Regions from separate parts of the Micromonospora sp. NPDC049081 genome, predicted to be linked through region 3. Evidence: riboswitches for the same ligand, from Rfam matches in the RefSeq annotation. Region 3 holds a riboswitch; each other region holds the start of a gene.
What was found. Region 3 has a riboswitch for cyclic di-AMP ahead of AB0B63_RS10500 (NlpC/P60 family protein). Riboswitches for the same ligand answer to the same signal wherever they lie in the genome.
Positions count from the first base shown of each region.

Region 1: linked by a shared signal. The riboswitch ahead of AB0B63_RS24575 (C39 family peptidase) and the one ahead of AB0B63_RS10500 (NlpC/P60 family protein) in region 3 are both predicted to bind cyclic di-AMP.
Region 2: linked by a shared signal. The riboswitch ahead of AB0B63_RS30215 (hypothetical protein) and the one ahead of AB0B63_RS10500 (NlpC/P60 family protein) in region 3 are both predicted to bind cyclic di-AMP.

Region 1 covers NZ_JBEZEK010000020.1:80,328-82,519, forward strand. The annotation lists gene AB0B63_RS24570 (CDP-glycerol glycerophosphotransferase family protein) at 1-105, shown strand, start outside; gene AB0B63_RS24575 (C39 family peptidase) at 369-1,232, opposite strand; cyclic di-AMP (ydaO/yuaA leader) riboswitch at 1,505-1,649, opposite strand; gene AB0B63_RS24580 (hypothetical protein) at 2,052-2,192, opposite strand, start outside.
Region 2 covers NZ_JBEZEK010000035.1:49,823-52,014, reverse strand. The annotation lists gene AB0B63_RS30215 (hypothetical protein) at 1-966, opposite strand, end outside; cyclic di-AMP (ydaO/yuaA leader) riboswitch at 970-1,101, opposite strand; gene AB0B63_RS30210 (cation diffusion facilitator family transporter) at 1,436-2,192, opposite strand, start outside.
Region 3 covers NZ_JBEZEK010000005.1:97,386-99,577, forward strand. The annotation lists gene AB0B63_RS10495 (NlpC/P60 family protein) at 1-849, shown strand, start outside; cyclic di-AMP (ydaO/yuaA leader) riboswitch at 1,006-1,142, shown strand; gene AB0B63_RS10500 (NlpC/P60 family protein) at 1,155-2,192, shown strand, end outside.

The sequences.
Region 1 (2,192 bases), on a different contig from region 3:
GCGTACGCCGAGGGTTTCCTGGCCGCGGCCCGCCGCGAGCTGGAACCGGGCTGGACCCCGCCGACCCCCCGTACCCCCGCCGCCCCCCTCTCCCCCCACGCCTGACCCGCACCCGCACCCGCCCGCCTCCGCCCGCACCCGCCTCCGCCCGCACCCGCTCGCGCTCGCACCCGTCCCGGACACGCCCCCGCACCCGCCTCCGTCGGCAAGATCGTGCTCGATCCAGGTTGTAGTGGCCTCCTCGTCGCAGGAGGCCACTACAACCATGTTCGAGCACGATCTTGCTCCGGCCGGTCGGGTCGACCCTGGGACAGCGAACCGCCCCGGCCACCCGTGGTAGGGCGGCCGGGGCGGGTGGGGTGGCGCGGTCAGGCGGAGTAGCCCCGGGTGGCGATCCAGTTCGCCAGGGTGGTCACGCTGACCCAGTAGGCCGGCAGCGACGGGTCGGCCGAGTCGGCGATCCGCACGGTACGACCGTTGTCCCGGTAGCCCACGGCGGCGATGTAGTGGCCGCCGGGGAAGGAGTGCCAGCCGCCGTCGAGGTCGGTGGCGTCCCCGGCCACGTTCGCGACCACGGCCCGCTTGTCGGCGACCGCCGCGACCACGTCGGCCCGCAGCCGGTCGATCTGCGCGTCGCTCGGCGTGCCGGCGAACATCCTGGTCCGGTACGGGTCACCCTTGACCACGGCGTTGAGCACCCGGGTGGTGTCCTCGGCCGAGTTGGTGCCCATCTCGGTGGTGCCCAACTGGGCGGCGAGGTCGTCCTGGCCGCGCTCGATGCCGGCCGCGCTGAGCGCGTTGCGGACCGCCGCCGGGCCGCAGTAGTAGTAGGTGGTCTGGGCCTGGTAGTCGTAACGCAGGACCTTCGACGACGGCGGCTTCGGGGCCGCCTTGCGGGTCAGGTCCGGGTCGGCGGTGGCCCTGGCCTTCGCCCGGGTGACGCGCGGCGACGGGGCGTCGCTCGCCGACGGGCTGGCCGAGGGGGTGGCCAACGGGGTGGCCGACGGGCTGGTCGGGGCGGGGACGGCGACCCGGGCCTGGGCGCGGCTGGCGACGTCGTCGAGGCGGGGGGCGGTCTCGGCCACGGCGGTGGCGCGCTGCTGGTCGGTCGGGGCGTCGTCGACCCCGGCGGCCAGGGCGGTGCCACCGGCGGCCAGGGCGAGGACCGCCGCCGAGCCGACGACCATCCGGTACGGGCGTCGGGTGCCCAGTAGGCGGAGCTGTCGTTTCATGTGGTGCTTCACAGGGTGTTCCTCCACGGGGCGAGGCGGCGGGCACACCCCATCGGCACGCGGCGGACACGCCACGCGCGGATCGGGTGTTGCGCCGCTCGTTCGGCAGGGACCGCCCGACGGGGGGCCGGGCGGATCGGCGGCTCGCCCGGCAGGGGCCGGGCGGCGGGGCGGAGAGCCGGGTCAGCGCGTCGGGCGCGACGGTCCGGCGGTGCCCCGGCACCGAGGTGGAGGAACTACCGAGGGGGTGGGGTCATGCTGCACGAGGAGGGAACTCCTTCCTTTGCCGCCGACCGGGTTAGCTGACGGATTCGGGCGGGAAGATCGCCCTACCCCGGGCCGTGGCCCGGAGATTCACCCCAGGTGGTGCGTGTGGGTCCCCGGTTCGTGACTGGCACGATTGAGCGGGTCGGCACGGCGTCGCCTCTTGCGATCGGAAACCGCACCGGACCGCAGCGACACTACTGGCCGGTTTCCCCCCTCGCCAAGCCCGTTGAGCTGCACAAACATGGGCTGGACGAGTCAGTTTCGGGGCACTCGGGCACTGACCCGCCACGCGTGGGACGGTCGGAGCGCCCGGGCCCGTCCAGGCGAAAACCCGGACGGCGGGGCACCGACCGCCGATGATCGTCGCAGTCGATGTGACCGACTGTGACCAGGTGTCCGGTTTCCACCCGCAGTGACGGCACCCACAACCCGCAGATAACAATTCAGTCCCGCTGACCCGCTGACCGGTCCGGCTTCGCCGACCAGCCGACCCGCTGATCCGCCGACCGTCTGGCTTCGCCGACCAGCGGCCGGCCGACCTGACGGCCCGGGTCAGCCGACCCGGGCCGGATGCCAGCGGGTGGCGGGGGCCGGGCGGGTGGCGGACGTCGCCGGACGGGGCAGTGGGACCCGGGACGGCCGCCACCGTTGCGCCGCCGCGTGTGCCTCGGCAGCCAGCGACCGGGCCGCCTC
Region 2 (2,192 bases), on a different contig from region 3:
CCGCTTGAACCAGATCACGTAGAGCACGCCGAGCCGGTCGGCGTTACGGATGAAGTAGGCGGCGAGGTTGTTGCCGTACGTCCGGTCGCCGCCGCTGGCCACCCCGCCGAAGCCGTTCTTCTGCGCGGCGAAGTCGCACGCGCGGCCCTTGGGGTGTTCACCGGAACCACTGGGACGGTGGCAGGAGACGTACCGGGTGAAACCGGCCGCCTTGGCCTGCTGGAGGGCGTTGAGGGTACGCGGGGTGATGCAGCCGTTGGCCGGGGTCGGGTCGTTGACGCTGCACGACTCGGACGGCCAGGAACCGTCGGAGTTGCGGGGCGCCCCCTTGGCGTTGCTGCTGGACGTGCCCTCCGAACTGCCGGAGTCGTTGGAGGAGGTGGGGGCCGGCTTGTCGGCGGCGGCCACGGCCAGCGCGCGTTCGGCCTGATCCTTCCGCTTGCCCATGGTGGCGACCTGCTTGCGCTGCTCGGTGATCTCCCGACTGACGGCGGCCCGGGTCCGGGCGGCCTGGTCCCGGGTCTCGATCATCTTGCGCAGTTCCTGGTCCTCCCGGGCCGCGACCGTCTCCAATGCCGACGCGCGGTCCATGAAGCCACCGGGGCTGTTGCTGTTGAGCAGGGCGGACATCGGCCCGAGGCGGCCGGTGCGGTAGGCCGCTCCGGCGATCTCGCCGACCTTGCCGGTCTGCGTGACCAGTTGCGCCTCGATGGTCTTGAGCTGGCCGTCCAACTCCTGCTGACGTCGGGTGGAGCGCTCGAGGGCGGTCTTCGCGTCGAGCCACCCCTTGCTGGCCGCGTCGAGCTGGTCGCGCAGGGCCGGGGTGCCGCCCTCCTCGTCGTCGCCGGGGGCGGCGAGGAGGGTGGTGGGCGCGGCGACGGCCGGGCTGAACGGCGCGGACGACACGCCCAGGGCGAGCGCCGTGACGACTGCGGCCAGTAGTCGCGTGGTGGTGCGTACGTGCATGTGATGTCCTTCCGTCAGCCGCCGACCGGGTTAGCTGACGGGTTCGGGACGGAAGATCCCTACCGCTGACGCGGATGCACCCCAGGAACGTGGTTCCCCGGTTCGCCCTGGTGGGCGATTAGGCGGCGGCCACTGCCGGCGCCGGTGGGCGCCGCCTGGCGGTGGCCGGAGCCGAGCCTACCGGTACGCGTGGGACAGCTGCCTACCTCGTGACTGAGGGTACGAGAGTGAATACTGCCAAAAGGTGCGAACGGTGCAAATTGCCGTTGATCTACAGCGCGATTCCCGGAGAGTGAGCCGGACCACCGGGCACGAGACGGTGGTCGGGTCGCGGGCGGTGGGCTGCCGGGCGGAGGCGCCGGCCGGGTCGCGCAGGCGGTGGCCGGGTCGCGCAGGCGGTGGCCGGGTCGCGCAGCGCCGGACCGCCGGGCACGAGACGGCGGCCCGGTCGCAGGGCGGCGGCCGGGGGTCACCAGTGGGTCGGGCCGCATGCTCCTGGGGTCGCTCGGGGCTCGATCTGGAGAGTGGCGTGCTCGATGTGGAAGTCCTCCCGCAGGGCGCCACGGGCGGCGGCGAGCACGGTGCCGGCCTCGGCGTCGCCGGCCAGGGTGAGGTGGGCCGAGGCGACGTCCATGCCGGAGGTGAGCGTCCAGACGTGCAGGTCGTGCACCTCGGCGACGCCGGGCACGGCGGTCAACCGGTCGTGTACGGCGGTCACCGGGAGATGCTCCGGGGCGGCCTGCACCAGGATGCGCACCGCCGCCCGCCCGAGCCGCCAGGTGCGGGGCAGGATGAACACGCCGATCGCCACGGCGACCACCGGGTCGGCCCACCACCAGCCGGTGCCGGCGATCAGCAGCGCCGCCGCGATCACGCCGAGGGAGCCGAGCAGGTCGCCGACCACCTCCAGGTACGCCCCGCGCAGGTTGATGCTCTCCTTGGCCCCCTCGCGCAGCAGGCCGAACGCGACGAGGTTGGCGAGCAGGCCGAGCACCGCCACCACCAGCATCGGGCCGGCCAGCACCTCGGGTGGCTCGCCGAACCGGCGGACCGCCTCGATCAGCACGTAGATCGCCACCCCGCTGAGCAGGACGGCGTTGGCCAGCGCGGCGAGCACCTCCAGCCGGTAGAGGCCGAAGGTGCGCTGCGGGTCCTGCGTGGCCCGCCGGGTGGCGGTGATCGCCGCCAGGGCCATCCCGATGCCGAGGACGTCGGTGAACATGTGG
Region 3 (2,192 bases):
GAGATCGAGGCGGCTCTCGACAAGCAGTGGGAGCAGCTCGAACCCACCATCGAGAACTACAACAAGGTCCGGGCGCAGCTGAAGGTCAACCGCAAGAAGTCGGCCGACCTGCAGAAGAAGATCGAGCCGTTGGCCCTGCAGAGCGAACTGGCCCTCGGCCGGGTGGGTGACCTCGCCTCCCGCTACTACAAGTCCGGGCCGTCGCAGGAGTTGAGCGCGCTGCTCACCACCAGTCGGCCGGGCACCCTCGCCGCGCAGCTGACCATTCTGGACCGACTCGCCGCCGAGCAGCGGCGGGAGGTCGAGGCGGTGCTCGTGGTGCGTCGCAAGTACGACGCCGAGAAGCAGAAGCTCGACACCCTGATCGCCGCCGAGGTGCAGCAGGAGAAGGACCTCGCGGCCAAGAAGACCAAGATCAACGCCGAGATCAAGCGGCTCCAGGCGGCCATGCCGAAGACCACCGTCAAGGTGAACGGCTGCCCCACGATCAACGGGGTGCTCAGCTCCGCCGCCCGGACCGCGATCGCCACCGCCTGCGCGCAGGTCGGTGACCCGTACGTCTGGGGCGCCACCGGGCCGAACTCGTTCGACTGCTCCGGGCTCACCCAGTTCGCCTACAAGGCGGCCGGCATCTCGCTGACCCACTTCACCGGTGCCCAGTGGAACGAGGGCAAGGCCATCCCACGCTCCGAGGCCCGCCCCGGCGACCTGGTGTTCTTCTTCAGCGACCTGCACCACGTCGGCCTCTATCTGGGCAACGACATGATGGTGCACGCACCCCGGACCGGTAAGCCGGTCCAGGTGACCAGCATCAACTACATGCCGGTGGCCGGCTTCCGCCGACCCTGACCAGCGCAGACGCCAACCCCCGGCCCGCTGGGCCGGGGGTTGGCCCGTCTTCCGGTCACGGACTGTGCCGGCCCGGCGGGTTGCGGATCGATAACGACCATCTCTACTCTGGTCAATCGTCGGTCGGCACCAGGTCCGCCCCACCCGGGGTGGCGTCGGCCGGCACCGCCGAGTCGCCTCCGGGCGAGCCGGGGACCCAGGTACGCCGGGGTGAATCCGCAACCACTGCGGTAGGGCGCTCCCTTCCCGCCCGAACCCGTCAGCTAACCCGGTAGGCGGTCGAGGAAGAAGGAGCCCGGAGCCCGGTGGCACACGATGCCCCGCGCCCACCGTCACGCCGGTCGACCCAGGTCGCCCGCGAGACGACGGTGCCGCGCCCACGTTGGTCCCGCTTCACCACCACCCTCGCCACCCTGGCCGCCGTCGCGGTCGCCCTGACCGGTGGCGCCACGGCAGCCCACGCCGACCCCTCGGTCGCCGAGATCGAACGACAGATCGACCAGGACTGGAACAAGCTCGAACCGATCATCGAGCAGCACAACGCCACCCGCACCGACCTGGCCGCCAAGCGCCGGCAGGCCGACGAACTGGGCAAGCGGATCGCCCCGCTGCAACGGCGGGTGGACCAGGCGATGAACCAGGTCAGCGGCCTCGCCGTCCAGGCGTACAAGGGCGAGAACATGTCCACCGTCAATGCGCTGCTCGGCAGCCACAGCCCCAGCCAGGTGGTCGAGCAGCTGGGGTTGCTGGACCGGTTCGCCAGCCGCCAGCAGCGCGAGGTGCGGACCGTCGCGGCACTGCGCGACGAACTCGCCGCGACCAAGGCGCCGTTGGACGAGATGGTCGCCCAGCTGACCCGTACCGAGGCCCAGTTGGCGGCGAAGAAGAAGCAGATCAACACCGAGATCGACAAGTTGCAGAAGCTGCGGCTGAAGGTCTACGGCAACGGCGGCGGGGGATCACTGCGCCCGGCACCCTGCCCGGCCGGCTACCCCGGCGGCCCGTCCGGCACGGCCGTCAAGTTCGCCTGCGCCCAGATCGGCAAGCTGTACGTGTGGGGCGCGGCCGGCCCCAACAACTACGACTGCTCCGGGCTGACCATGGCCGCCTGGGCGAAGGCCGGGGTGTCGCTGCCGCACAACGCCCGGCAGCAGCGCCAGGTCACCGACCGGGTCAGCCGGGCCGACCTGCGCCCCGGCGACCTGGTCTTCTACTACGCCGACCTGCACCACGTCGGGATGTACGTCGGGGACGGCTGGGTCGTACACGCCTCCCAGGCCGGCAAGCCGATCACGATGAAGCGGGTCGACGACGGGCCGGTCAACAGCTACGGCCGACCCGGC